4 regions of the Acidovorax sp. K2F genome follow, and region 3 is predicted to be linked to each of the others. Evidence: predicted binding sites of a transcription regulator. Region 3 holds the regulator's gene; each other region holds the start of a gene.

Region 1 (7,223 bases), on a different contig from region 3:
CGACGCGGTCATCTCCAACCATCTGTTCGGCAATTTCCATTCGGCCCGCTATGGCGTGGTGGACACGGGCATTGTGTTCCAGCCCGCTACGCTGTTCTTTGCGACCGGCCCCGGTCGCAATGCAGATGTGTTGGCGACCATTGACCGATCCGTCGAGAACTGGCGCAGTGGCGCCGACCCGGCCTATGCCCAGGTAATGCGCCACTGGGGCGGGCAAGACCCTGGCGTGCAGATTTCCCCCTGGGTGTGGTGGGGGCTTGCGGGCTTGGTGGCGTTCAGCTTGCTGGCCGCGTTGATGGTTGCGATCTTGCGTCGCCAGGTCCAAGAGCGTACGCGCCACTTGCGGGACAGCGAGCAAAAGCTCGCCACCATTTTGGACAGTGTTGGCGCGTTCATCTACATCAAGGGCAAGGACTACCGTTACCAGTACGCCAACCACCACACGCTGCATTACTTTGGCAGGCCGGCGCACGAGGTATTGGGCCATGACGATGCGGCGTTTTTCGACACAGCCACGGCGCAAAGGCTGCGAGCCAATGACCGCCGGGTGCTGGAGGACGGCGAGACGCTGGAAGCGGAGGAGGTGAACACGCCCGCCGCCACGGGCGAGACACGCGCGTTTTTGTCGATCAAGATTCCGCTGCGCCACGCGGATGGCAGCATTTATGCGCTGTGTGGCATCTCGACCGACATCACCGAGCGCAGCAAGGCCGAAGAATCGCTGCAGATTGCTGCCACGGTATTTGAGTCGTTCGAGGGCATGATCGTGACGGGGCCCGACCAGAGGATTCTCAAAGCCAACCAGGCCTACGCGCGGCTGACCGGCTACACGGTGGACGAGCTGGTGGGCCAGACGCCGCGCCTGCTGCACTCGGGCCGCCAGGACACGTCTTTTTACGCGGCCATGAAGAACACCTTGCACTCCAGCGGCATGTGGCAGGGCGAGGTATGGAACCGGCGCAAGGACGGCACCGAATATCCGGCCTGGATCACCATCACCACCGTGCGTTCGCCGCGCGGCGACATCACCCATTACGTGGGCACGCAGACGGACATCTCCAGCCGCAAGGCTGCCGAAGAAGAAATTCGCCTGCTGGCCTTCTACGACCCGCTCACGGGCCTGCCCAACCGTCGGTTGATGAATGACCGCCTGCAACACAGCCTGGCCGCCAGCGCACGCTCAGGCGCGGGCGGTGCGTTGCTGTTTGTGGATCTGGACAACTTCAAGGACCTGAACGACACCCAGGGCCACGAGCTGGGCGACCAGCTGCTGCGCCAGGTCGCCGCACGCCTGGGGGGCTGCGTGCGCATGGGCGACACCGTCGCACGCTTGGGTGGAGACGAATTTGTGGTGCTGCTGGAGGGGCTCAGCCCGCAGGCGCACGAAGCGGCCGCCCAGGCCGAAACAGTGGGGCGCACGGTGCTGCAGGCTCTCAGCCAGAGCTACCAGCTCGACGGCCATTCACACCACAGTTCTTGCAGCATAGGCATTGCGCTGTATGCCGATGCACGCGGCTCGGTGGACGAATTGCTCAAGCACGGCGACATGGCGATGTACCAGGCCAAGGGCGCAGGCCGCAACACCTTGCGGTTCTTTGACCCGCGCACCCAGGCCAATGTGACCGCGCGCACGCTGCTGGAGGCGGGCTTGCGCGACGGGCTGCGCGAGGGGCAATTCTTGCTGCACTATCAGGCCCAGATTCACCAGCAGCGAGGCATTGTGGGCGCCGAGGCGTTGGTGCGCTGGCAGCATCCGCAGCGCGGGCTGGTGTCGCCCGCCGAGTTCATTCCAGTGGCTGAAGCCTCGGGCCTCATCGTGCCGCTGGGCGTGTGGATTCTGCGCACGGCCTGCCTGCAACTGGTGCAGTGGGCCCGCGACCCGCAGACTGCCCACTGGACCTTGGCCGTGAATGTGAGCGCACGGCAGTTCCGCCACAGCCACTTTGTGGAGGAAGTGCTGGGCGTGCTGGAAGAAACCGGCGCCAACCCGCACCGGCTGAAGCTGGAGTTGACCGAGACCCTGCTGCTGGACGATGTGGAGGACACCATCCAGCGCATGGACACCCTGCGTGCGTCGGGCCTGGGCTTCTCGCTGGACGACTTTGGCACGGGTTATTCGAGCCTGAGCTACCTCAAGCGCTTGCCACTGGACCAGCTCAAGATCGACCAAAGCTTTGTGCGCGACCTGCTCACCGACGCCAATGACGCCAGCATTGCCCGCACCATCGTGACCCTGGCCCAGAGCCTGGACCTGGGGGTGATTGCCGAGGGGGTCGAAACCCAGGAGCAACGCGACATGCTGGCCGGGCTGGGCTGCCACACCTGGCAGGGCTACCTGTTCGGGCGCCCCGGGCCGGCGGAGGCACTGCTGCAGGCGGCTGCCAGTGCAACGGCGTCGTGATGCCGGTGGACGTATATCGGACTTGGGCGCCGGCAGCCAAGGCCTTGCGGTACCTCATCTCGCGTCAACAACTGTCGCCATTGGCTGACATTTTGTAGCGTCTGAAAGGTGTAAGGTACAGGAAGCCTTGTGACTCACACAGGGCCGCCCTCCCTGTGCACACGCTGTGTGTGTGCACGGTGTGGCAGTCAGCAGGAGCTTTCCATGAAAAACACCATGTTTCCCACGATCCGTCTTCTTGTTTCGGGTGCGGCTGCGGCCGCGCTCCTGGGCCTGGCGGGCGGCGCGCATGCGCAGGCCTACGTCAATGCCACCGTGGGGGGCGAACTGGCACCCGGCGTGTATGGCCGCATCAACATTGGCAATGCACCGCCACCGCCGCTGATTTACGCAGAGCCCGTCATCATCCAGCGCCCTGCTGTGGTGGTGCCGCGTGCGCCCATTTACCTGTATGTGCCGCCCGGCCATGCCAAGAACTGGGGCAAACACTGCGCTCGTTACAACGCCTGCAGCCAGCCGGTGTACTTTGTGCAGGAGCCGCCCCCACGCCGTGGCAACCCGTACCAGGGGCCGCGCGGGCGCGATGACCATCGCTGGGATGACGACCGTGGACGCGGTGGCAAACACGACCGTGACCATGACCGCGGGTATGGCAAGGGTGAAGGCCGTGGCAAGGGCCATGGCAACCGGGACTGAGCGGCTTGCGACCACGGGGGCTGGCCGGTTGCGTGGATCCGGATGCGGCCCCCACACTGCACCCACCCTGTTTGCGCCATCGCAGAACCTGTGGTGGCGGCTGCGGTTAAGCTCGGGCCTCTATGGCCCAAGTCTCCTTTTCTCCCCCTTTCACTACACCGGCTGACGTCGCCAGCCAGCTGCAAAGCAGCGGCTTTGCCGTGCTCAGCCCTGAGGCCGTTGCCGAATGGGTAGGCGCTGACCTGTCGGCGCTGCTGGCCCTCAACAGCGACTGGGCAGCCTTGCCGCCCGATGAATTCCTGAAGGACGGTGGTCGCTACCGCCGCCGTCGCCACGCCTGCTTTGTGCTGCAGGAGGGCCGGATGGAGCAGGTGCCGCACCGTGCCCACTGGCAGCCCGTGGAGTACAACGCGCTGCACGGCGGCATGGAGCGCTGGTTTGCCCCCATGGAGCCCGCCACCGTGGCGCAGCCGGTGTGGCAGCAATTGCTGGCCGCGCTGGCGGGCGTGTCGGACGCCGTGTTTGCCGGGCCGCAGGCACCGGTGGCCTGGTTTGTAGAGGCGCACCAGTTCCGCATCGACACCACCGACGGCATTGGTCGCCCCACACCCGAAGGTGCCCACCGCGACGGGGTGGATCTGGTGGCGGTGTTTCTGGTGGGGCGCGAGGGCGTCAAGGGTGGCGAGACGCGGGTGTTTGAGGCCAACGGCCCTGCCGGGCAGCGCTTTACGCTGACGCAGCCCTGGTCGCTGCTATTGCTGGACGACGCGCGCATGATCCACGAGTCCACGCCCATCCAGCCGCTCAAGGACGGAGGCTACCGCGACACCCTGGTGGTGACCTGCCGGCGGGGGAACTTCCAGGGCGCGGACGTGGTGGGACTGGCGCCGTCTGGGGTCTGAACACTGCGGCAGAAGTGCATCCGATTTGATGCGAATCAAGATGCGGGGTATGGTGGCGGTTCACACTGTCGCCCATGGTCAGGCCACAAGCCTGGTCCCACCCCTCATTCAAGGAGTAGCACCATGTTCAAACACATTCTGGTTCCTGTCGACGGTTCCAAGACCTCGATGCTGGCCGTGTCCAAGGCCGCAGGTCTGGCCAAGACCTTTGGCAGCGCCGTCACGGCGGTGTATGTGATCGACCCCTATCCCTTCACCGGCGTGGGCGCCGACTTTGCTTACGGCCAGGCGCAATACATCAGCGCCGCCACAGCCGAGGCCAATGCCGCGCTGGACGCCACCAAGAAGGCCATGGCCGATGCGGGTGTGCAGGTCACCACCGTGGTGGGGGAGGGCCATGCGGTGCACGACGGCATCCTGCGCGCGCTGGAGAGCACAGGCGCCGACCTTATCGTGATGGGCTCGCATGGCCGCCGTGGCCTGGAAAAGCTGGTGCTGGGCAGCGTCACGCAGCGTGTGCTGGGTGTGGTGCACATCCCCGTGCTGGTTGTGCGGGACTGAACACGCTCCCCCATGAAGAACGGCTCCGAAAGGAGCCGTTTTTTATTTCAGTGCTCGATGACGCTGCGCACCACCCGTAGCCATCTGCGCTCGGAACAGGCACGCCAGAGGCCAGTGCACCCGTGGAGCTGGCTCTGCCAGTCCACCGGGTGCGTCCCCCTCAGGGGGAAGGCGCGAAGCGCCTCAGGGGGTCACTCAATCTTTGCGCCCGAGGCTTCCACAATGCCCTTCCACTTGGCGTAGTCGGTCTTTAGCAGGGTGTTGAACTGAGCGGACGACATGGCCTCCGGCTCGGCACCCTGGGCGTGGATGGCGGCCTTCATTTCAGGGGTGGCCAGCAGCTTGTTGATTTCTGCATTGACCACGTTCACCACGGTGGCCGGTGTACCTGCGGGCGCAAACACGCCGTACCAGGTGCTCACATCAAAGTCCTTGAAGCCCGACTCGGACACGGTGGGTACTTCGGGCATGGACGAGCTGCGCTTGGCCGATGTCACAGCCAGCGGGCGCAGCTTGCCCGACTTGATCTGGGCCATGGCCGATGGCACCGAGGACATAAGCAGGTCCACGTTGCCCGACAGCGCATCCATCAGCGCAGGGTTGGAGCCCTTGTAAGGGATGTGGCTGAGCTTGATGCCCGCAGCCTTTTCGAACAGGTCGCCTGCCAGATGGATCGAGGTGCCGTTGCCGGGCGACCCGTAGGTGATGGTGCCGGGCGCTGCCTTGGCAGCAGCCACCACGTCGGCCAGCGTCTTGAACTTGGAGTTGGCACTGGTGGCAATGACCACGGGCGTGTAGGCCACATGGGCCACGGCGGTCAGGTCCTTGGTGGGGTCCCAGGGCAGGTTTTTGTACAGCCAGGGGCCGATCACCAGGTTGTCTTTCTGGCCCATGACCAGGTCATAGCCCGTGGGCGCGGCCTTGACGGCCTCGCCAATGCCGATGGTGCCGCCTGCGCCGGCGCGGTTGTCGGCCACCACGGTCCACTTGGCGCTTTCAGTGAGCTTGGTGGCCACCAGGCGCGACAGGATGTCGGTGCCGCCGCCGGGCGGGAAGGGCACGATCAGGCGGATGGGCTTGGTGGGGTATGCCGCAGCGGGCGCAGGTGCCTGGGCGTAGGCCGTGGTGCCCAGCGCAAAGGCGAGGGCGGTGAAGGAAAGCAGGGTGCGCATCATGGTGAGAGGTGTCTCCGTCGGTTCAGTGGTGTGCGGGCCGCCGCCAGGCCGCTGGGTGCGGCTGCGGTTGCCCGGCTGATCTGGGGCAGCGGGCGCCAATGATCGCTGATCGACTGTGGCGCTCGCGTTGCCAATAGCAGGTGGCAGCATCGCGGGTGGCGATGGCAGTGTGCGCACCCGCGTGCAGGTCAGAGGCGCTCAAAAATCGCCGCAATGCCCTGGCCGCCGCCAATGCACATCGTCACCAGCGCATAGCGGCCCTGGATGCGTTGCAGCTCATGGATGGCCTTGACTGTGATGAGCGCACCGGTGGCGCCGATGGGGTGACCCAGCGAGATGCCCGAGCCGTTGGGGTTGACCTTGGCCGGGTCCAGGCCCAGGTCCTTGGTCACGGCGCAGGCCTGGGCGGCAAAAGCCTCGTTGGCTTCGATCACATCCAGATCGGCCACGGTGAGCCCGGCCTTCTTCAGCGCCAGCTGCGTGGCGGGCACGGGGCCGATGCCCATGTACTTGGGGTCTACGCCCGCGTGGGCGTAGGCCACCAGGCGGGCCAGGGGCTTGGCGCCACGGGCCTTGGCGGCACCGGCTTCCATCAGCACCACGGCGGCGGCGGCGTCGTTGATGCCCGAGGCGTTGCCAGCCGTCACCGTGCCGTTTTCCTTGATGAAAACGGGCTTGAGCTTGGCCAGGTCGTCCATCGTGGCGCCGGGGCGGAAGTGCTCGTCGGTGGCGTACAACACGTCGCCCTTCTTACTCTTCAGGGTGACGGGCACGATCTGGTCCTTGAACACACCGGCCTGCGTGGCGCGCTCGGCGCGGTTGTGGCTCTCGACCGCCAGCTTGTCCTGGTCTTCGCGGCTGATGCCCCACTTGGCGGCGATGTTTTCGGCCGTCACACCCATGTGGATGTTGTGGAAGGGGTCGTGCAGTGCGCCGATCATCATGTCCACCATCTTGGTGTCGCCCATGCGGGCGCCCCAGCGCATGTTCAGGCTGGCAAAGGGCACGCGGCTCATGTTCTCGGCACCGGCGCCGATGGCCACGTCGGTGTCGCCCAGCAGGATGGACTGGCTGGCGTTCACGATGGCCTGCAGGCCCGACCCGCACAGGCGGTTGACGTTGTAGGCGGGCGTGCCTTCGCCGCAGCCGCCGTGGATGGCTGCCACGCGTGACAGGTACATGTCCTTGGGCTCGGTGTTGACCACATGGCCGAACACCACGTGGCCCACGTCCTTGCCTTCCACGTTGGCGCGGGCAAGCGATTCGCGCACGACGAGTGCGCCCAGTTCGGTGGGGGGCACGTCCTTGAGGCTGCCACCAAAGGTGCCAATGGCGGTGCGCACTGCGCTGACGACGACGACTTCACGGGTCATGGGGAGGTCCTTTCAGAGAAATTCAGGTCAAAATGGCTGCAGGCGCTAGTGAACCATGCGGTTGCAGCTATTAAAATAGGAGTAATCGGGCTCACGCCTCGCGCACATCGGCCAC
Region 2 (7,223 bases), on a different contig from region 3:
CGCGCCTGCAGGAGATCCTGCGCCGCTGGATTGCCCGCACGCGCGACGTGGAGGCCTTCACGGGCTGCATCTACACCGCAGGCGCCTTCGAGCTGGACGACCGCGAGGGCGAGCTGCGCGACCTCCTGCACGCTGAAATCACCCGCTGGCGCGCCGCATTGCGCCGCACCGTGATCCAGTCCATCGAGGCCGGGCACCTGGCGGCCGACACATCCCCCGACCAGCTGGTGGGCGAGATCTATGGCCTGATCATGGGCTTGTTGCACGACGTTCGCTTCCTGCGTGATCCGCAGGCAGCGGCACGCACCGAGGCGTCCTGGGCGCGCCTCGTCAAGAGTTACCTCCCCTCCCCCGCTTGATACGCGGTGGTGTGCCAGGGAGTGCTCTTGTTTTTTTATGCCCCAATTTCGCACAACCGTGCGAAGAAAGGAACCACCATGTTGATCATCCTGGGCATCGCCGCCATCGCGGCCGCAGTGGGCGCCATCCGGTCGCTGCGCAGCACCCTCACCAGCCTCCCGCGCAGCAACCGGGACTGGATCTTTTACTGACCGTCCGCCCGGTCCACCTCCCCCATCTACCCCATCTCCCTCCTGGAGTCCCACCATGAACACCTCTCCATCCGCCGCGCTGCAGGCCACGTCCAGCTTCTACGGCGAGCACCCCGGCATGCGCCTGCTGCGTGTGGCGCTGGGCACGGCCGAACGCCTGTGGCCCACCTTGGCCGTGCGCGCGGCCTACCGCTTGTTTGGCACGCCCCTGCCCCTGCGCAAACCGGGCCGCAGCGCCGTGCCACCGGGCCACTGGCGCACGGAGCGCCTGGCGTTTGAAGACGCCGAGATCACGCTGTACCTGCCCCAGGCCCAGCCACACGGCCCCACGGTGCTGCTGCTGCACGGCTGGGGCGGGCATGCGCGCCAGATGCTGCCGCTGGCCGACGCCCTGGTCGCGCGCGGCCTGCGCCCGGTGCTGGTGGACCTGCCCGCACACGGCGGCAGCCGGGGCCGCGTGAGCAACCTGCCGCAGTTCGCCCGTGCCATCGAATACGCCACCGCCCGCCTGCACGCGCAGGACTCGGCGCCCCACGCCGTGGTGGCCCATTCGCTGGCGGCCAACGCAGCGGCCCACGCGGCCAGCCGGGGTCTGGCCACCGGGCGCCTGGTGCTGCTGGCGCCGCCCGCCTCGCCGCACGAGTACACGCGCCTGTTCGCACAGGTGTTCGGCCTGTCGGAACGCACGCGCGCGGCCATGCAGCGGCGCATCGAGGCGCGCGAAGGCATCCTGATGCGCCAGTTCGAGCCCCCGGCCGTGGGCCCGCGCATTGCCCTGCCCACGCTGGTGGTGCACGACCGGGGCGACCGCATCAACCGCTTTGCCGACGGCGAGGCCTACCGCGACCACATCCCCGGCGCCACGCTGCTGGCCACCGAGGGCCTGGGCCACCGCAAGATCCTGCAGCAGGCCGAGGTGCTGCAGGCCGTGGCCGACTTTGTGGCGGCGTAAGCGCCGGCCGGCGGTGGCAGACGGGTCGCGCGACCCGCCGGAATCAGCCGGTGACAGGCAGCCTCTATCATCCGCACTCGACCGCCTTCCTGGAGGCGCCCTGCCGATGAATCGCTGGTGCCCGCACCAGCGGCCCCTGCTGCCTGTTGCTACCTGCCGTGTCTCCCATGTCCACTCTCCTGTCCGCCTGGCCCGCCCTGGTCCTGTTGTTGCCCGCGCTGTGGCTGGTGTCGGCCATCGTGTTCCTGGCCAAGGGCAACCGGCGGGCGTTCGCACAGCTGATGGCCCTGCTGGCCTGTTTTCTGATCGGCGCGCTGCTGATGGAGTTCTTCACCTTCATGGGCGCCCTCATGGCCCGCTCGGGCAGCCAGCACGCCACGCCCACGCTGGGCACCGGCACGCGCCAGTTGCTGGAGACCATTGCCAACCCGCGCTCCATCACCGCACCACCGCTGTCGCTGGCGGCTTTTGCGGCGTACAGCATCCCGGCGGGCTACCTGTGGCTGCTGGTCACCTGGGTGCTGCACCTGCGCGGCAAGAAGGCAGGCCCGGCCAAAAAGAAGTCCAGCAGAACCCCGCGCAAGGCAGCCAGAGACTGAGTTTCGATTGTTTTAGCCCCCAGGCGCTAGAAACATATGCCTGAGCAGCTATCAATTGGATAGCGCCACCACGCCATGGCTTGACGCAGGGCAAAGCGTGCCCCAACCCGCCCGCCCACAATGGCGCGCGGCCTCCCCGACCCGGGGCGGGCACCTTGTCACCCTGTATTCATCCCGCCATGACCACCCACCACAGCGACGTGCTCATCGTCGGCGCAGGCCCGGCGGGCCTGTCGCTGGCCATCTCCCTGGCGCAGGCCGGGTTCACCGCCACCGTGGTGGAGCAGCAGGGCGACCGCGCGCTGGCCCAGCCCGCACCTGACGGCCGCGAAATCGCCCTCACCCACCCCAGCCGGGCAACGTTGCAGCGGCTGGGCAGCTGGGCGCACCTGGCCGACCACGAGGTGGGCCAGATTGCCGAGGCCCAGGTGCACGACGGCCCGCTGGGCCGCCATAGCGCGCTGCAACTGAACGCGGCCAGCGGCACCCACGGCGATGTGTCAGCTCCCGGCGCCCTGGGCTTCATCGTGCCCAACCACGCGCTGCGGCGCACAGCCCACGCGGTGGCTGCGAGCACCCCGGGCGTGCGCCTGCTCACCGGCACCCAGGTCACCCGCGTGGCCGCGCTGCCCGGCCATGCCGAGCTGGACTGCGTGCCCTCCCACACGGGCCCTGGCGACCACGCCACGCCCCAGCGCCTCACCGCCCCGTTGCTGGTGGCCGCCGACAGCCGCTTCTCGGCCACGCGCCGCCAACTGGGCCTTGGCGCAGACATGACCGACTTTGGCCGCACCGTCATCGTCTGCCGCATGCGCCACGCCCTGCCCCACGGCAACGTGGCGCACGAATGTTTTGGCTACGACCGCACACTGGCCGTGCTGCCCCTGCCCGATGACCCACAGACGGGACAGGCGCTGTGCTCGGTGGTGGTCACGGCGGGCGCGGCCGACGCCGCCGCGCTGATGGCCCAAAGCCCCGAGGCTTTTGCCACCCAGGTGCAGGCCCAGTTCAACGACCGGCTGGGACCCATGGCGCTGGTGGGCGAGCGCCATGCCTACCCGCTGGTGGCCGTGTATGCCCAGCGCTTTGCGGGCCACCGCTGCGCGCTGCTGGGCGACGCCGCCGTGGGCATGCACCCGGTCACGGCGCATGGCTACAACCTGGGGCTGGCGGGGGTGGAGCGGCTCACGGCCGCGCTGGTCAGCGCCCGCCAGCGCGGGCAGGACATTGGCAGCGCCGACGCCCTGGCCCCCTACGCCCAGGGCCACCACCGCCACGCCTGGCCCATCTACCAGGGCACCAACGCCATCGTGCGCCTGTACACCGACGCCCGCCCGGTGCCCCGCCTGCTGCGGCAACTGGTGCTGCAGGGCGCGCGGCGCCTGCCACCGCTGCAGGCGGCCATCGTGGGGCAGCTGACGGGCAAGGCACCCCAATGGATGCGCGCACTGACGCTCAGGCCGTAGCCAACCTCTGCAACGGGCGCGCCCCACGCCAGCGCCACCGTGCAACTGGCTTTGCCAGGCCACCGGTGGCGTCCCCCTCAGGGGGAAGACGCGAAGCGGCTCAGGGGAGGCTGTCCCTTACCCCCAGCGTGGCCAGGCCATACAGCGGCGCACCGAGCCAGGGGCGCCACCACATGTCCATGGCAATACCGGCCCAGCCGTAGCCCTCCGCCACGCTTTGCTCGCGCAGCAGGTGCAGGCGCGGGTGCACGGCCGCCAGCTCTGTCATGCGGCCGACACCCCACCGAAACTCCGCGCCCGTAGGCCCCACGCTGGCGTGGCGGGCCGCGCAACCCACGGCCTGGCGCGTCATCACGTCCAGCACCATGCGCGAGCCCGGTGGCGCGTGCTGCGCAAACTCGGCCAGCACGGCGTGCACCTGCGCGGGTGGCAGGTACATCAACACGCCCTCACACACCAGCAGCACCGGGGGTGCGGTGCGCTGCGCGGGCAGCCCGAGCCGCTGCCACCAGCCGGTTTGCGACAGGTCCAGATCGGCATGGCGCATGCGCGGGCACTGCGGCGGCAACAGGGGCTTGCGCAGCGCCATCACCGCAGGCAGGTCCGCATCAAGCCACTGGTTGGCCCCCGTGTCCAGCCACTGAAAGTGGTGCGTGAGGCCACACCCCAGGTTGACGCCCAGGGCCTGCGGGTGCTCGGCAAAAAAGGCGCGCCCCGCCTCCTTGATGGCGCGGGTGCGCCACAGCACATGCAGCACCGTGGGCAGGTCGTCCAGGGTGCTGCTCACATCGGCACCCAACTGGGTCAGCAAGGCCTGGGCCACGGCATCGTGGCAGTCGAGCCAGGGGAAATAGCGCCCGCCGTGGGCACGCGCGGCCAAAGGGATGAGCAGGGTGCTGGGCACGGGGGGCAGCTGCGCGCGCTGCAGCAGGCTGCCGGTGCAGTGGAGCGCACGCGCCGGTGGCGCAGGGCTGCGCGGCGATCGGGCAGGGCGTCTGGTGGGGGACTGCGGCACGGGGCGCTCCTCCAGTGGCTGCGGGCGCCACGGTTGCGTGGGTGGCCCAGGGCAAGGGCCTCGGGGCCTCGGGGCCTCAGAACAGGTTCTTGAACCATTCTGAACGGTCTGCCCCAGTCTGTCGTGAATGACCGCAGCGCGTGCTGCGGTATGTCAATGCACTGGCGGGGCTTGCGGCCAGCGCGACGCTGAATCCCTAGTCCTTCACCAGCGCCCACACCAGCGCCACCCCGGCCGCCAGCAGATCTCCGGTGAACGAGCTGTCATTGGCATCGCTGCTGGCCGTGGTGAATGCGCGCTTCTGGCGCTCGCGCTCGGCCCGGGTGCGGTCGCGCTCCAGGGCCACCAGGGCGTCGCCAATGTCCACGGGCGATACCGGCGCCGCCGGTGCCTTGGAGCTCGCGGCGGCATAGCCCTCCATGGCGCGCAACACGGCCTCGGGGTCGATGAGGGAGAACGCGGCACGGCAATAGGGGCAGGCGTGGTCCTTGCGGATGTCCACGGGCGCGCCGCAACTGGTGCAGTAGATGGCGCCCACGCGCTTGGCGAGGTCGTCGATCTCGGGGCGCGTCATGTGGCGCACAAAGCCTTTTTCGACCATGAAGGACGAGAAGGTGCTGAAGCGCCCATGCTGTCGCCCGCAGCGGTACACCATGTAGCGGCCGCTGCGCACCACGTCGTAACCCTTGGCCAGGCTGGTGTTGCAGCGCGGGCAGGCCATGCTCTCGGCCAGGGCCTGGTGCTGGTCCACACGGTGCTCGTGCAGCAGCCGAAACAGCTCGACCACGGACTGGGGCGTGAGCTTCAGGTTCTCGTGCCGGTCAAACCACAGGCCCTGGCAGGCAAAGCAGATGTCCAGCTCCAGCGAATCGCCCAGGTTGCTGGCAAAGCGGTGTGCCTGCATGGGTTGGCGGCACGAGGGGCAAGTGGGTGCAGGAAACATGGCAGTGAGGGTCTGGGCAGCGGTGCGGGGTGCCTCGCGGGGGCGGGGGCATCGTAACCCGCCCGGGATGCTCGTCCCCCACCCTGGCCGCATCCACTAGCATTCGCGCCTCAACCACAAGGAACAACCACATGGGATTCATGAACTGGCGTGTGAAAAGCGCTGATGTGTTGCAACAAGGCGGCGTGATCGCGCCGGACGAGCGGCTGCCCTGGCCGCAGACGGCGGTGATGGGCGTGCAGCACGTGATTGCGATGTTTGGCGCCACGGTGCTGGCGCCCATCCTGATGGGCTTTGACCCGAACGTGGCCATCCTGATGAGCGGCATCGGCACGCTGATCTTCTTCCTCGTCACCGGCGGCAAGGTGCCCAGCTACCTGGGCTCGAGCTTTGCGTTCATTGGCGTGGTGATTGCGGCCACGGGCTATGCGGGCCAAGGGGCCAATGCCAACATCGGCGTGGCGCTGGGCGGCATCATTGCGTGTGGCCTGGTCTACACGCTCATCGGAGCGCTGGTGCAGGCGATTGGCACGGGCTGGATCGAGCGCTTCATGCCGCCCGTGGTCACGGGCTCGGTGGTGGCGGTGATCGGGCTGAACCTCGCGGGCATTCCCATCAAGAACATGGCGGCCAGCAACTTTGACAGCTGGATGCAGGTGGTGACCTTTGTGAGCGTGGGCCTGGTGGCCGTGCTCACGCGCGGCATGGTGCAGCGCCTGTTGATCCTGGTCGGGCTGATCGTGGCCAGCATCATCTATGCAGTACTGACCAACGGCCTGGGCCTGGGCAAGCCCATGGACCTGACCGCACTGGCCAACGCTGCGTGGTTTGGCCTGCCGAACTTTGCGGCCCCGCAGTTCAGCGGCAATGCCATGCTGCTGATTGCTCCCGTGGCCATCATCCTGGTGGCCGAGAACCTGGGCCACGTGAAGGCCGTGACGGCCATGACCGGCCAGAACCTGGACCGCTACATGGGCCGCGCGTTCATCGGTGACGGCATTGCCACCATGGTCAGTGGCAGCGCAGGCGGCACGGGCGTGACCACCTATGCCGAGAACATCGGCGTGATGGCGGCGACCAAGATCTATTCCACCGCCGTGTTCCTGCTGGCGGGTGTGTTTGCGCTGGTGCTGGGCTTTTCCCCCAAGTTCGGCGCACTGATCCAGACCATTCCGCTGCCGGTAATGGGCGGCGTGTCCATCGTGGTGTTTGGCCTGATCGCGGTGGCGGGCGCCAAGATCTGGGTGGACAACAAGGTGGATTTTTCGCAGAACAAGAACCTCATCGTGGCGGCCATCACCCTCATCCTGGGCACGGGCGACTTCACACTCAAGTTCGGCCAGTTCGCGCTGGGCGGCATCGGCACCGCCACGTTCGGGGCGATCCTGCTGTACGCGCTGCTCAACCGCAAAGCGGCGTAATCTGTGGATGTGGCCAGGCCGAACCGCATTTGTAAGGGTTAACCCTTAATTTGTAAGGAACGAAGGCTAGCATCCTGGGTTTTGTCCACAGGGCCATCCGCTCACCGGGCGGGTGGCCTTTTTCTTTTTGCGGAGTTTGTTCATGTCCCTGGCCGATCGGGTGCTGTACCCCGACTTTCTCTCCCGCACCATGACCGCCGATGAGGCGGCCGCCCTGATTCCTGCCGGCGCCCATGTGGGCATGAGCGGATTCACCGGCGCGGGCTACCCCAAGGC
Region 3 (7,223 bases):
GGAAAGGTCAACCAGATGCCTGCACAGGCCGAGAAGTTGACCGAGGCGCAGATCGGCGTACTCTCTGCCTATGTGTGGGGCCTGTCGAACAAGCAGGTGGCTGCACGTTGATATGTCCACCGGGCGGTGCTTGAGGCACTGCCCGGGTTTTCTTTTCAGAGTAAGCCTGTACTCCGTTCATAAAGCGACACCATGAGCACACCCAGCGAGCCTGCTCGCAAGGTCATCCCGATTACGCCAGTCGCCGCCGATGCGTCCTCTGCGGGCGAGATCATCTCGCTGTACGAAGCGCAAAAGAAGATCTACCCGCGCTCGATCAGCGGATTGTTTGCGCGCTGGCGTTGGGGCATGGTGCTTTTGACTCAGCTGGTGTTTTACGGGCTGCCGTGGTTTGAATGGGGCCAGCGCCAGATGGTGCTGTTTGATCTGGGAGCTCGCAGGTTCTACATCTTTGGCCTGGTGCTCTATCCGCAGGATTTCATCTATCTCACCGGTCTTCTGATCATTTCGGCGCTGTCGCTGTTCCTTTTCACCGCCGTGGCAGGGCGCCTGTGGTGTGGCTTTGCCTGTCCGCAGACGGTGTACACCGAAATGTTCATGTGGATCGAGCACAAGATCGAAGGCGATCGCAGTGCCCGCCTCCGTCTGGACAACGGTCCCTGGACGTTCGAGAAGATCCGCAAAAAGTTTCTCAAGCAGGTGGTGTGGATCACAGTGGCCCTGTGGACTGGGTTCACTTTCGTAGGGTACTTCGTGCCTATCCGCGAACTGGGCAGCGAGCTGCTGGCGTTTGAAGGCGGCTGGCAGATTTTCTGGGTGCTGTTCTACGGCTTTGCCACCTACGGCAACGCAGGCTTCATGCGCGAGCAGGTCTGCAAGTACATGTGTCCCTATGCGCGCTTTCAGAGCGCAATGTTTGATAAAGACACGCTCATCGTCACCTACGACCCTGAGCGTGGCGAGCAGCGCGGCCCGCGCAAGAAGAACATTGACTACAAGGCCCAGGGGCTTGGCGACTGCATTGACTGCTCGCTGTGTGTGCAGGTCTGTCCGGTGGGCATCGATATCCGGAAGGGCTTGCAATATGAGTGCATTGGTTGCGGGTTGTGTGTGGACGCCTGCAATACCGTAATGGACAAGATGCAGTACCCGCGTGGCCTGATCCGCTATTCCACCCAGAACGGCGTGGCCAAGCGCTGGACGCAGTCCCAGATGCTGCGTCGCGTGCTGCGTCCCCGTGTGCTGATCTACACCGCCGTGCTGGTAGCACTGTGCGTTGCCATGCTGGCCAGCCTGGTGGTGCGCACGCCGCTGAAGGTGGATGTCGTGCGTGACCGGGCCGCGCTCTCGCGCATTGTGGCGGGGGGCAAACTGGAGAATATTTACCGGCTGCAGATCATGAATGCCACGGAGGGCGAACAGCGCTACCGCATCAGTGCGCGTGGACTGGAGGGGCTGGAGGTGGCCTCCGAGGCCGAAGTGGATATTGGCGCAGCAGAGTCGCGCTGGGTGGCCGTGCGTTTGCAGATTCCGTACGGTTCCGCCACGTCGGGCTCGCATGCGGTTCAGTTTGACGTGCAGGCCGTCGGGGCAGCTGCCCACGTGACGGAAAAATCCGTGTTTCTTGTGCCGCGTTGAGCGGCATCCCGGTGGGGCCTTTCAGGGCCGCACTTTGACCGATATTGTTGAGGAGTAGAGCACCATGTCTTCAAACCCTGCCATCGCGACACCGGCAGTTCCCATGCCCTGGTGGAAGTTCGGCCATGTGTGGCTGGTGATTGCCGGGCCTGCCATCGTGATCGTGGCTGGCTTTGTGACGCTGTGGCTGGCGATTTCTCGGCCTGACCCGGTGGTGGCCGAGGATTACTACCGCCAGGGCATTGAGATCAACAAGACCTTGGTGGCGCCGGAGAAAAGCCTGGCACCGGCCCTCAAGGCCCGCAACCATGCGGCCACCCCCGTGCAAGACCAACCACGCTGACAACCCGCCGGTCGCTGCCCCCAGCGACCCCAGGCAGCACCAGGAGACAGAACCGATATGTGGACGCAACGCCTGATGTGGATTGCATGGCCCGCCTTCTTGATGGCGGGCGTGCTGGAGATGCTGGTTTTTGCCATGGTGGACCCCCAGGACCTGCACTGGTTCGGCCAGCCCCTGGCGCTGTCACGGCAAGGGGTGTACACCCTCGCATTTTTTGTGTTTTGGGCCATCACCATGGCAACGAGCGCATTGACGACACTGCTTTCCATGTCTCCGTTCGAGGTCAACCGGTGCCCGGTGCCCGATGGGGAGCGCCCCGACGATTGCCGCAAGACATCGTCCTGCCCCTGAGCCCTTTTCGCCTGCTTGTCTGGGCATGCAATGCATGCCGTTTCGCAAGAGATGGTTGTACTTTGTGCTGAACCGACTCTCTGCGTGGAAGTGGCTCAGTGTCAGTGTCGTCAGTGGCAGGTCTGCTGGCTGTTCACAATGCGTCGCAGGGCATCGGTGTCGAGAATGCGCACATGGCGCTGTTTGACTTCCACGATCCCTTCTTCCACAAACTTGGAGAAGGTCCGGCTGACCGTTTCGAGTTTGAGACCGAGGTAGCTGCCGATTTCTTCGCGCGTCATGCGCAACACCAGTTCCGACTGCGAGAAGCCCCGTGCATGCAGGCGCTGCACCAGGTTCAGCAAAAAGGCGGCCAGGCGTTCCTCGGCACGCATGCTACCCAGCAGCAACATCACGCCGTGCTCGCGCACGATCTCGCGACTCATGATCTTGTGCACGTGGTGCTGCAGGGCAGTGACTTCGCGTGACAGCTCTTCAATGCGGTCGAAGGGCATGACACACACTTCGGCGTCTTCAAGTGCCACCGCATCACAGGTATGGTGGTCATTGACGATGCCGTCGAGCCCGATGATCTCGCCCGCCATCTGAAAGCCCGTGACCTGGTCGCGACCGTCTTCCGTGGCCACGCAGGTCTTGAAGAACCCGGTGCGGATGGCATACAGGGACGTGAAGGACTCGCCATTGCGAAACAGCGTGCCTCCGCGTTTGACTTTGCGACGGACGGCGACCACCTCGTCAATGCGCTGGAGCTGCTCTTCGTTCAAGCCCACGGGCATGCACAGCTCGCGGAGGTTGCAGTTGGAGCAGGCGACTTTGATGGTGAGCGGGTTCATAGGCACATGGACTTGGGTTGTTGGTCGAGCATATCGTGCTTGCCGTACACGAACCTGAATACAGGGCGCGGGCGAGCGGCTGACCTTCATCAAATTGTCGCCGTATCGCTTGTTGGTTCACTTGATGCAGGTCAAGGACATGTCCCGGAGCCTACGGCACAGTCAAGGTGTACGCAAGGAAATTTCCCCATGACTGCTGTTTCGCCAGATCTTCTGCGCCGCTTTGACGTGCCAGGGCCCCGTTATACGTCCTATCCAACGGCCGACCGATTTGTGGAGGCCTTCGGTCAGGAAGATTATGTGCTGGCGCTGCAGCAGCGCCGTTCGGGCACGCTGGCCAAGGCCATGCCGCTGTCCCTGTACGTGCACATCCCGTTTTGCGAATCCCTGTGCTACTACTGCGCCTGCAACAAGATCATCACCAAACACCATGACCGCGCCGAGGTCTACTTGCGCTACCTGAGCCGCGAGATCGACCTGCACACCGCGCACTGTGGCGTAGGACAGGTGGTGAGTCAATTGCACCTGGGCGGTGGCACGCCCACCTTCCTCTCAGATGCGGGCTTGCGGGAGCTGATGGCCATGCTCAAGCGCAGCTTCACGCTGGCGCCCGGGGGCGAATACTCGATCGAAGTGGATCCGCGCACGGTCAACTCCGAGCGTCTGGCGCTCCTGGCTGAATTGGGCTTTAACCGCCTGAGTTTTGGCGTGCAGGACTTTGATGCCGAAGTGCAAAAGGCCGTGCACCGCATTCAGCCTGCAGAGCAGGTTTTTGCACTGGTGGAGTCCGCTCGCTCGCTGGGCTTTGATTCGGTGAACGTGGACCTGATCTACGGCCTGCCGCGCCAGACGCCAGAGTCTTTTGACCGCACGCTGGCGCAGGTGGCGCAGCTGCGGCCTGACCGCATTGCGTTGTATGCCTATGCACACTTGCCGGAGCGTTTCAAGCCACAGCGTCGCATCATCTCCGCCGAATTGCCCACGGGCGCGAGCAAGCTGTCCATGCTCTCGCGCTCACTCGATGCGTTCATGGACGCTGGGTATGTCTATGTGGGCATGGACCACTTTGCTCTGCCTACCGACGCACTGGCTGTGGCCAAGCGCCAGGGACGCTTGCACCGCAACTTCCAGGGCTACAGCACGCAGCCAGACTGCGACCTGATTGGGCTGGGCGTATCGGCCATCGGCCGGGTAGGGGCGACTTACAGCCAGAACTCCAAGACGCTGGACGAGTACTACGACTTCCTGGACCAGGGGCGGCTGCCTGTGGTCCGCGGGCTGGCCTTGACCCGCGACGACCTGGTGCGCCGCGCGGCCATCATGGCCCTGATGTGCCAGGGCGAGCTGCTGTTCGAGCCGATGGAGCAGGCGTGGTTGATCGATTTCCGCCAGTACTTCGCAGCAGAGTTGGCGCAGCTGGAGGGTATGCAGGAGCAGGGGTTGGTACGGGTGGGTCCGGAGGGCATTGAAGTGACCGCCACCGGGTGGTTCTTCGTGCGCGGTATCGCCATGGTTTTTGACCGTTATCTGCAGGCTGACCGCAACCGCGCCCGGTTTTCGCGCATCATCTGACACCTATGCTTGCCACTGTTGGCTGGACTGCTTTGCTCATGGGACTCGCTGGCGGGTCCCATTGCTTGGCCATGTGTTCCGCGCCGTGCGGAGCATTGGTGCGGCAGGGCGGCGCACCACAGGCGGACGGTGGTGTGGAGCAGGAGGTGCGCTGGGCGCCGCGTGGCGGTGCGCTGCAGCGCACCATGGCCTTCCACGCAGGGCGCCTGATGGGGTATGCCAGCGCAGGTGCACTGGCGGCCTTGGCCATGGACAGTCTGGCATGGCTGACCCAGCAAACCAGCGCGCTGCGCCCCGCCTGGACACTCATGCATGTGGCGGTGATGGCCTGGGGGCTCATGATGATGGTGCAGTCGCGGCAGCCTGCGTGGGTGGAGCAGGCGGGCCGCTCCGTGTGGGCGCGTGTTCGTCCGCTGGTCGGGGCTCCGGGCGGAGTGATGGCGGCCGGGGTTCTGTGGGCCCTGATGCCTTGTGGACTGCTCTATTCGGCCCTGTTGGTCGCGGCGCTCAGCGGGGGGGCGCTGGAGGGGGCCCTCACCATGGCTCTGTTTGCAGTGGGCAGCGGGGTGTGGCTGGTGGGCGGCCCCTGGGCTTGGAGCAGCCTTCGCAACCGGCTGAATCTCGCGCGGGCGCAGTGGGGCACGAGGGCCGCAGGCGCCATGCTGTGCGCGGTAGCTGCCTGGGCGCTGTGGATGGATCTCATTTACAAGCCGTCGCTCTGGTGCCGCTGAGCGCGAGGCGCTGATCCGTCGACATCACTCCAGTCGCCCCGCGGCTGGAAGGTGGGCGATTCCTTTGTCGCGGGGACCGGGGTGGTCCAGCCAGGCCCGCTTTCAGTCAAGTGTTGCCGGATCGCTGCGCGGCCTGTCGGTTCTTCGCCACGTCACTGGAACTGGTGATAATCTGCGTAACTATTGGTGGCATTGATGTCGCCATGTATCGTGCGCCTGACGTGAACTCATCCATCCTCATCGACATCAGCCAACTGCGTGTCGGCATGTACATCCAGCTCGACGTGGGCTGGATGCATCATCCGTTCCCGACCAGCAGTTTCCGGGTGGCGTCGTCGGATCAGATCACCACTTTGCGGGAGCTGGGACTGACCGAGGTGCGTTACGTCCCCAAGAAGAGCGATCCTGAACTCCAGGAGCTGGTGCCGGCCGCCTGGAGCGTGCCCGAGATGACAGCCCCACCGCCCAACGGCCTGGATGCGCCCGGGCCTGGGACGGCCACTGTCGTAGACCCCGAGGCACAGCGTCGCCGCGAGCTGCTGGAAGCACAAAACCGGGCCTTGGCCGCCTGCAATCAGCGTTTCTCAGAAGCCACGCGTCAGTACCAGTCCATGGAGCGCACGGTTTCCGAGCACCCGGACCAGGCCAGGGCCAAGGGGGAGGCGCTGGTCTCTGGATGCGTGACCGAACTGCTGGAAAACGGCGACTCCGTCATCCGGCTGCTGTCCGAGGGCGTGGGCGAGCGCAACGGGTTGCATCCGATCAATGTGATGGTGATTTCGCTGCTGCTGGGGCGATCCCTGGGCATGAAGAGCGAGGAGCTGCACGATCTGGGTGTGGCAGCATTGATCCACGACATTGGCAAGCTCAAGCTTCCGCCCAATCTGCGTCAGCCTACGCCCTCCATGATCCCCATGGAGCGCACGCGCTACGAGACCCACGTGGTGGAATCCGTGGCCTTGGCCAAACGCATGGGGTTTGCCGATGCGGTGCTGACTGCAGTGGCCCGGCACCACGAGATGTGTGACGGCAGCGGGTTTCCCCAGCGCTTGAAGGGGCCTGACCTGGGGCGCATGAGCCAGGTCCTGGCACTGGTCAATCAATACGACCGGATGTGCAACCCGGCCATGGGTGTGACGGCGCTGACGCCGCATGAGGCGCTATCCGTCATCTTTGCCCAGCTCAAGGCGCGGTTTGATTCGGTGGTCCTGGGGGCTTTCATTCGCATGATGGGGGTGTACCCGCCCGGCTCCATCGTGCAGTTAGTCAACGACCGGTATGCCATCGTGGCATCGGTCAATTCGTCGCGGCCCCTGCGGCCCAAGGTCATCGTGCACGACCCGCGCGTACCGAAGGATGAAGCGCCGATACTGGATCTGGAAACCGTACCTGAACTGGGCATACGGCGCAGCCTCAAGCCCGCGCAGCTCCCGCGTGACGCGCTGGACTACCTGTCGCCTCGACAGCGGATCTGTTACTTTTTTGAGCGAGCGGTCAGTCCCGGCCCTGACGAGGCCTCGGCGTGAACGACTTGCAATCGCTCGGATGGCTGGATGGCCTGCAGGAGGCCGTGTGGCTGCTGGATGAGACAAGCCAGCACATTCTGCAAGCCAACGCAGGCGCCGAGCGTCTGACAGGGCTGTCTGCCGCTGACATGCAGGGGCGGTCGGTGCTGGATCTGGCCAGCACGCCCCAGGAGCTGGCGTTCTGGTCCGAGCCGGCCGATGTGATTGCCCAAGGCGTTCCTGCCCACAC
Region 4 (7,223 bases), on a different contig from region 3:
AGGCCCCGGCCAGCGCCTCGATCAGGCCGATGAGGATGCCGCCGACGAGCGCGCCCAGCACACTGTCGAGCCCGCCCACGATGACCACCACCAGCACTGAAAGACCGAACACGCCCATGCTGGACGAGATGCCGCCAATTGAGCCAACGATGATCCCGGAGATGGCAGCCAGCATGGCCGAGGCCACCCAGGCCAGCGAGAACACGCGCGGCACGTTGATGCCCACCGAGTACGCGGCGGCCTGGTCGCTGGCCGTGGCGCGCAAGGCCACGCCGCCGCGCCAGAAGCGGAACACCACCAGCACTGCCGCGATGAACACGATGGCGATCACGGCGCCCCAGAACACCTTGGGTGCGAGGAATGCATCCCCCACCATGATGGGCTGCGTGGGCATGAAGTCGGGCAGGCGGCGCTGGTCGGCCGTCCAGATCATCTCGACCAGGCCCACGAGCACCGAGGCCAGGCCCACGGTGACCATGAAGACCGAGATCGGCGGTTCGCCCAGCAGCGGGCGGATCATGGTGCGCTCGATCACCGCGCCCAGCAGGCCCGTGCCCAGCACGGCGGCGGGGATGGCCAGCCACAGCGGCAGCGCGAACATCGACGCGAAGGTGAAGAACAGGTAGGCCCCCACCATCAGCAGCTCGCCAATGGCAATGTTGACCACGCGCGTGGCCTTGTAGACCATGACGAAAGCCAGTGCGGCCAGTGCGTAGAGCCCGCCACCGGCGATGCCGGTGAGGCTGATTTCAAACAGGTAGGCCCAATCCATCATGCGGCTCCCTGTGTGTTTGCAGATTGGCCACCAGCCCGCAGCCTGGCGCGCAGGTCGCCCACATCGCCCGCACCCAGGTAAGCGCGGATGACCTCGGGATCGGCTTGCACCACGGCGGGTGTGCCCTGTGCAATGACCTGGCCGAAGTTGAGCACCACCACGTGGTCCGACAGGTCCATCACCATGCCCATGTCGTGCTCCACCATCAGCACCGTCACGCCCCATTCCTCGCGCACGTCGAGGATGAAGCGCGCCATGTCTTCGGTCTCTTCGCGGTTCATGCCGGCCACGGGTTCGTCCAGCATCAGGATCTGCGGCTGCATGGCCAGCGCGCGGGCCATTTCCACGCGCTTTTGCAGGCCGTAGGGCAGGGCCGAAACGGGTGCGTGGCGGATGTGGTCGATTTCGAGGAAGTCGATGATGCGTTCCTCGATGTCACTGCGCAGCTCGGCTTCTTCGCGGCGCGCGCGGCCCAGGTAGAACAGGGCGTCGAGCACGTTCGTCTTGAGGTGTGCGTGGCGGCCGAGCTTGATGTTGTCCAGCACCGTCATGCCGCGAAACAGCGCGATGTTCTGAAAGCTGCGTCCCAGGCCCAGCTTGGCGCGCTGCGGTGCGGGCACTCGGGTGATGTCCTGCCCCTGAAAGCGGATCGAGCCCTGGCTGGGCCGGTAAAAGCCCGAGATGGTGTTGAACAGCGAGGTCTTGCCCGCACCGTTGGGGCCAATGACGGCGGTGATGGAGCCGGGCTGCACGTCAAAGCCTACGCCGGTCAGCGCCTTCACGCCACCGAACGCCAGGGTCACGCCCTGCACCTGCAGCAGGGGCGTGGCAGCAGCGGGGCCGGAAGGGGTTGTCTCCATTGGCTTTCTAATACGGGTTGACTGCAGCTTTTGACAGAAATTTCGATGGAACCCAGCGCAAATTTCCTACTTATGCGTAAACTGTTTACTCGCAAGTAGATTCTGGAAGCCGCGACCCTCATCAGCATCCGTACTTTCCCGAGGAACTGCCATCCATGCCCCACGCCAAAGTGGCAACCCGACGCCGCAGCGCCACCCCCACCGCCGCAGCGCCGTCTTCTGCACCCGCTGCCAAACAGGTCAAGCTGGCCAAGCCGGTCAAAAAAACCGCGAAGGTTGAGTCGGCCCCAGCCGCCCCTGCGCCAGCCCCGACCGCTGCGGCGTCTCCCTGGCCCCCGGTGTCGCACCGCGAGCGCCAGCGCGAGGCCAAACGCAATGCCGTGCTGCAGGCAGCGGCCCAGCTGTTCAACGAACGCGGCTTTCACGCCACCTCGCTCGACGACATCGCCGCGCGCCTGAACGTGACCAAGCCCACGCTGTACTACTACGTGAAGAACAAGGACGAGATCCTGCTGCAGTGCGTGAGCAAGGGGCTCACGATGATGCTGGAGGGGATTGACGCCTCGCGCGCTGCGGGCGGCAAGGCCATTGACCAGCTCATGACCTGCATGCAGGTGTACGCGCGCATCGTCACCATGGACTTCGGCATGTGCCTGATCCGCGTGGGGGACGAGCAGCTGCCCCCCGAAAGCCGCAAGGAACTGCGCCGCCTGAAGTCCGCCATCGACCAGGAATTCCGCCGCCTCGTGGCCGAGGGTGTGGCCGAGGGATCGCTGCAGCCCTGCGACCCGAAGATGACGGCCTTTGTGATTGCCGGTGCCCTGAGCTGGATCGGCCGCTGGTACCAGCCCGATGGCGAATACACGCCCGAGCAGGTGGCGCAGCAGTGCATTGCGACGCTGTGCGATGGGGTGCTGCGGCGGTCTGCGCAGGCCCCGGTTTCAGCCGCGGACACGGGGGCCGCGCCAGCGACCGCACCCCGCCGCAAAACGGCAGTTGGCAAGGTCAAGGCTCCAGCGCGTTTGGGTGGTGCCTGACGGGCCTTCCCATACAGATTTCAAAGAAAAACCGCTCCAAGCGCTAGTCGAACATGTGCGAGTAGCTATTGATTTGGTAGCGTCTTGCGCGGAATCCTGGGCGTGTGGTGTTCTGCCTGCCCCGCTGCCAGGTCGTCCAGGATGGGGCAGTCCGGCCGGTCGTTGCCCTGGCAGCAGGACACCAGCGTTTGCAGGCTGCGCTGCATGGCCTGCATCTGGGCGATGCGTTCGCTCAGGTCGTCGATGTGTTGTTGGGCGATGCGCTTGACCTGGCTGCTGGCGCGGCTGCGGTCGTGCCACAGGCCCAGCAGTTCGGCGATTTCTTCCATCGAAAAGCCCAGGTCGCGGCTGCGGCGGATGAAGTGCAGGGCGTGCACGTCGGCCTCGGTGTACTGGCGGTAGCCGCTGTCGGTGCGCGCCACGCCGTTGATGAGGCCCAGCGATTCGTAGTGCCGCACCATGCGCGCCGAGATGCCTGCGCGCTTGGCAGCGACGCCGATGGGCACAGGCCAGGCGATGGGGCGGGGTGCTGCGGCCTTGGCGCGCGTGGTCGGCGCGGCATCTGGGGAATGGGGCATGGTCATGGTGTGGCCCTCGCTGGGTGCGTGGTGGCGCGGCGCTCAGGCCGCGACGGTGTAGCCTTCTTCGGCAATGGCGGCGGCCAGGGCTTCGCGGGGGGCGGTGCTGTCCACGTCCACCTTGCCGCTGGCGCGGTCGATGCGCACCTGGGCGTCGGGGTCTACCTGCTGCACGGCCTGGGTGACGGCGCGTTCGCAGTGGCCACAGGTCATGCCCTGAACTTGGAAAGTAGTGGTGGTTGTCATGGGGTGTCCTCGGGTTGGTTTTCAAGAGGGCCGTTAAAGCGACCGAAGTGAATGTTGAAGCTTGACATCGTGGCAGAGTCAAACACCGCTCAAGACACTCATGATGTGAGGGTTGATCAATATCAATGCTTGACCTTGCCATCACGTCAAGGATCAGCATCCCGGCCATGAACACCATCACCACCCCCCTCAACACCGCGCCTGGGTCTGTGCACTCGCTGGACCTGGGCATTTCTGGCATGACCTGCGCAAGCTGCGTGGGCCGTGTGGAGCGCGCGCTGCGCAAGGTGCCGGGCGTGCAGGAGGCCTCGGTCAATCTGGCGACCGAGTCTGCGCGCATTGCCTTTGTCACGCAGGTAGGCGCTGACCCCGCGGCCATGGAGGCGGTCCTGCGCCGCGCGGTGCGCAATGCGGGCTACGAGCCGCGTGCGGCGGGGCAGGAGGATGCTCCGGAGGACTTGTCGCCCTGGGCCGGCTTTTTACCCGTGGGCATTGGCCTGCTGCTGTCGGCGCCGCTGGTGCTGCCCATGATCGGCGACCTGTTCGGCCAGCACTGGATGCTGCCCGCCTGGGTGCAGTTTGTGCTGGCCACGCCGGTGCAGTTCATCCTGGGGGCGCGGTTTTACAAGGCGGGCTGGCATGCGGCCAAGGCGCTGAGCGGCAACATGGACTTGCTGGTGGCGCTGGGCACCAGCGCGGGTTGGGGCCTGTCGATGTGGCTGTGGCTCACGGCGCCCTCAGACCACCCGGGGCATGTGCCGCACCTGTACTTCGAGGCGTCGGCCGTGGTGGTCACGCTGGTGCTGCTGGGCAAGTGGCTGGAGGCGCGCGCCAAGCGCCAGACCACGGCGGCCATCCGTGCGCTGCACGCGCTGCGGCCCGATGTGGTGCATTTGCTGACCAAGCAGGGCGAGGTGGATGTGCCGGTGTCCGAGGTGCTGGTGGGCGATCAATTGGTGGTGCGGCCTGGCGAGCGCATCCCCGTCGATGGCACGGTGCACGAGGGCCACACGCAGGTGGACGAATCCATGCTGACCGGTGAGCCCCTGCCGGTGGCGCGCGATGTGGGCGCGGCGCTGACGGGTGGATCGATCAATGGCGATGGACGCATCGTGATGGCGGTGACGGCCGTGGGCGCCGAGACGGTGCTGGCCCAGATCATTCGGCTGGTGGAAGACGCGCAGGCCGCCAAGGCGCCCATCCAGCGGCTGGTGGACCAGGTGTCGGCCATCTTCGTGCCGGTGGTGCTGGTGGTGGCGCTGGTGACCCTGGCGGGCTGGCTGGCCATGGGTGCGGGGCTGGAGGCGGCGCTGATCCACGCCGTGGCCGTGATGGTGATTGCCTGCCCCTGTGCGCTGGGGCTGGCCACGCCCGCGGCCATCATGGCGGGTACGGGCGTGGCGGCCAAACACGGCATCCTGATCAAGGACGTGCAGGCGCTGGAGCTGGCGCACAAGGTGGATACGGTGGCCTTTGACAAGACCGGCACGCTGACCGTGGGCCAGCCCCGGCTCACGGCGTTTGAGGTGGTGCCGGGTCTGGACGATACGGCGGTGATGGCGGCCGTGGCCGCAGTGCAAAGCGGTAGCGAACACCCCCTGGCGCGCGCGGTGGTGGCGGCTGCGGGCGAGCGGCAGATCCACGTGGCCACCGCGCAGGACGTGCGCGCCGTGCCCGGGCGCGGCACCGAGGGCGAGGTGGACGGCCAGAGCTACCTGGTGGGCAGCCTGCGCTGGATGCAGGAGCTGGGGGTGGGCCTGGGCCCGCTGTCAGACCGCGCGGAGGCGTTGCAGCGCGAAGGCGCCACGGTGTCGGCCGTGGCCCAGCGGGTCACGGAAGGGTTGGCGCTGCGGGCATTGATGGCCTTTGGCGACGAGCCCAAGCCGGGCGCGCGCGAAGCTTTGGCGGCGCTCAAGGCGCGCGGCATTCGCACCGTGATGGTGTCGGGCGACAACCGGGGCGCGGCCGAGGCCATGGCCCGGCGCCTGGGGCTGGACCCGGCCGCGGGCGAGGTGATGGCCGAGGTGTTGCCGGGCGACAAGGCGGCCAAGGTGGCTGCGTTGCAACAGGGCACCGATGGCAAGCACCATCATGTGGCGATGGTGGGCGACGGCGTTAACGATGCCCCCGCGCTGGCGGCGGCCGATGTGGGCATGGCCATGGGCAACGGGACTGATGTGGCCATGCACGCAGCGGGTATCACGCTGATGCGCGGTGACCCGATGCTGGTGGCGGCGGCGCTGGATATTTCGCACCGCACGGTGATGAAGATCCGCCAGAACCTGTTCTGGGCGTTTGCATACAACGTGGCGGGCATTCCGCTGGCGGCGCTGGGCTACCTGAACCCGGTGGTGGCGGGCGCGGCCATGGCGCTGAGTTCGGTCAGCGTGATGGCGAATGCCCTCTTACTCAAGCGGTGGCGCATGTGATAAATACGTACAGCACGGTCATCGATGTCTGGCAAACTGCAACGATTTGTTGCGAATCCGTCGCCTCGGGGGAGGTGCGGCGACCGCATTGGCATAGCTATATCAAGGACGACAGATCATGAATCTCTTCTCGCTCATGCGGCAGTTCACCATACGTTTGCGCATGCTGGGTGCCATTGGCGTGGTGCTGGGGCTGCTGGGGCTGCTGGGGGGCGCGGGCATGCTGGGCATGTTCCGCATCCACAACATGAGCCAGGACTTCATGGACCACTCGTTCGCCGAGGTGGGTTACATGGCCGAGCTGCGGGGCGAAATGGGTGCCATCCGCCAGTTCGAGAAGGACATGATCATTGGCTACGAGAAGCCCGAAGCCGTGAAGGCCGCACATGCCAAGTGGGTGGAGAGCCAGGACAAGGCCAAGAAGATTGCCAACAAGTTCCTGGAAGGCGAGGAGGACTCTGACAACCCGGTGGTGCGCAACATCGTCAAGCGCCTGGACAGCTACCGCGAGCTGTTTGCGCACGTGGCGCGCCAGCTGGAGGCGGGTGGCTATGACACCGCCACCATTGCCAACCGCATGAGCGGCAAGGCCGTGGCGGAGTTTGCCGAGGCCGACAAGCTGATGGCCGAGCTGGACTCGGTGCTGCGCGCCGAGGTGGCCAAGTCCGTGGCGCAGCAAAGCGAAGTGTCCAACCAGACCAAGTGGCTGTTTGTGCTGGCGGTGCTGATCACCGTGGTGGTGGTGGTGCCCACCACGCTGATGAACATGAACTCCATTTGCAAGCCGCTGGAAGACGCACGCAAGATGGCCCAGGCGATTGCGGGCGGCGACCTGTCGCAGCACATTGCTGCCGAGGGCAAGGACGAAGTGGCCGATTTGCAGCGCGCGCTGCGCGACATGCAGCAGGGCCTGAGTGCGCTGGTGGCGCAGGTGCGGGATGCCAGCGGCAACATCGCCACGGCCAGCCAGGAGATCGCCACGGGCAACCAGGACCTGTCGCAGCGCACCGAGCAGACGGCCAGCAACGCGCAGGAGGCCGTGTCCTCGCTGTCGCAGCTCACGTCCACGGTGCAGCAGACGGCATCGTCGTCGCAGATGGCAAACCAGCTGGCCGCGTCGGCCTCGCAGATGGCCACACACGGTGGCGGCGTGGTGCAGCAGGCCGTGGCCAGCATGCATGAGATTTCGACATCGAGCCGCAAGATCGGCGACATCATCGGCCTGATCGACTCCATTGCCTTCCAGACCAACATCCTGGCGCTGAACGCTGCGGTGGAAGCTGCCCGTGCAGGCGAGC

Evidence for each region. The regulator FNR, encoded in region 3, switches genes on or off when oxygen is low (the NO sensors DNR and NnrR bind a similar motif). The targets are predictions, from matches to a motif close to TTGATNNNNATCAA.
Region 1: the regulator FNR is predicted to act here: its motif matches at 4,025-4,038, upstream of N4G42_RS15060 (universal stress protein).
Region 2: the regulator FNR is predicted to act here: its motif matches at 2,183-2,196, upstream of ubiM (5-demethoxyubiquinol-8 5-hydroxylase UbiM).
Region 4: the regulator FNR is predicted to act here: its motif matches at 3,609-3,622, upstream of N4G42_RS00530 (cation-translocating P-type ATPase).

What each region holds. Positions count from the first base shown of each region.
Region 1 is NZ_JAOBSQ010000038.1:160,906-168,128, reverse strand. Features, by position in the region: gene N4G42_RS25580 (EAL domain-containing protein) at 1-2,401, shown strand, start outside; gene N4G42_RS15070 (hypothetical protein) at 2,606-3,097, shown strand; gene N4G42_RS15065 (2OG-Fe dioxygenase family protein) at 3,220-3,999, shown strand; gene N4G42_RS15060 (universal stress protein) at 4,123-4,560, shown strand; gene N4G42_RS15055 (tripartite tricarboxylate transporter substrate binding protein) at 4,752-5,735, opposite strand; gene bktB (beta-ketothiolase BktB) at 5,924-7,108, opposite strand; gene N4G42_RS15045 (SDR family NAD(P)-dependent oxidoreductase) at 7,200-7,223, opposite strand, start outside.
Region 2 is NZ_JAOBSQ010000001.1:170,347-177,569, reverse strand. Features, by position in the region: gene N4G42_RS00870 (TetR/AcrR family transcriptional regulator) at 1-359, shown strand, start outside; gene N4G42_RS00865 (alpha/beta fold hydrolase) at 607-1,503, shown strand; gene N4G42_RS00860 (hypothetical protein) at 1,671-2,102, shown strand; gene ubiM (5-demethoxyubiquinol-8 5-hydroxylase UbiM) at 2,282-3,568, shown strand; gene N4G42_RS00850 (class I SAM-dependent methyltransferase) at 3,669-4,583, opposite strand; gene N4G42_RS00845 (zf-TFIIB domain-containing protein) at 4,780-5,526, opposite strand; gene N4G42_RS00840 (solute carrier family 23 protein) at 5,658-6,947, shown strand; gene N4G42_RS00835 (acetyl-CoA hydrolase/transferase family protein) at 7,090-7,223, shown strand, end outside.
Region 3 is NZ_JAOBSQ010000041.1:78,143-85,365, reverse strand. Features, by position in the region: gene ccoP (cytochrome-c oxidase, cbb3-type subunit III) at 1-111, shown strand, start outside; gene ccoG (cytochrome c oxidase accessory protein CcoG) at 193-1,638, shown strand; gene N4G42_RS15990 (FixH family protein) at 1,703-1,981, shown strand; gene N4G42_RS15985 (hypothetical protein) at 2,039-2,332, shown strand; gene fnr (fumarate/nitrate reduction transcriptional regulator Fnr) at 2,443-3,165, opposite strand; gene hemN (oxygen-independent coproporphyrinogen III oxidase) at 3,355-4,737, shown strand; gene N4G42_RS15970 (sulfite exporter TauE/SafE family protein) at 4,743-5,468, shown strand; gene N4G42_RS15965 (HD-GYP domain-containing protein) at 5,690-6,994, shown strand; gene N4G42_RS15960 (GGDEF and EAL domain-containing protein) at 6,991-7,223, shown strand, end outside.
Region 4 is NZ_JAOBSQ010000001.1:104,291-111,513, forward strand. Features, by position in the region: gene N4G42_RS00505 (branched-chain amino acid ABC transporter permease) at 1-775, opposite strand, end outside; gene N4G42_RS00510 (ABC transporter ATP-binding protein) at 772-1,635, opposite strand; gene N4G42_RS00515 (TetR/AcrR family transcriptional regulator) at 1,791-2,672, shown strand; gene cueR (Cu(I)-responsive transcriptional regulator) at 2,738-3,256, opposite strand; gene N4G42_RS00525 (heavy-metal-associated domain-containing protein) at 3,293-3,496, opposite strand; gene N4G42_RS00530 (cation-translocating P-type ATPase) at 3,664-5,925, shown strand; gene N4G42_RS00535 (methyl-accepting chemotaxis protein) at 6,044-7,223, shown strand, end outside.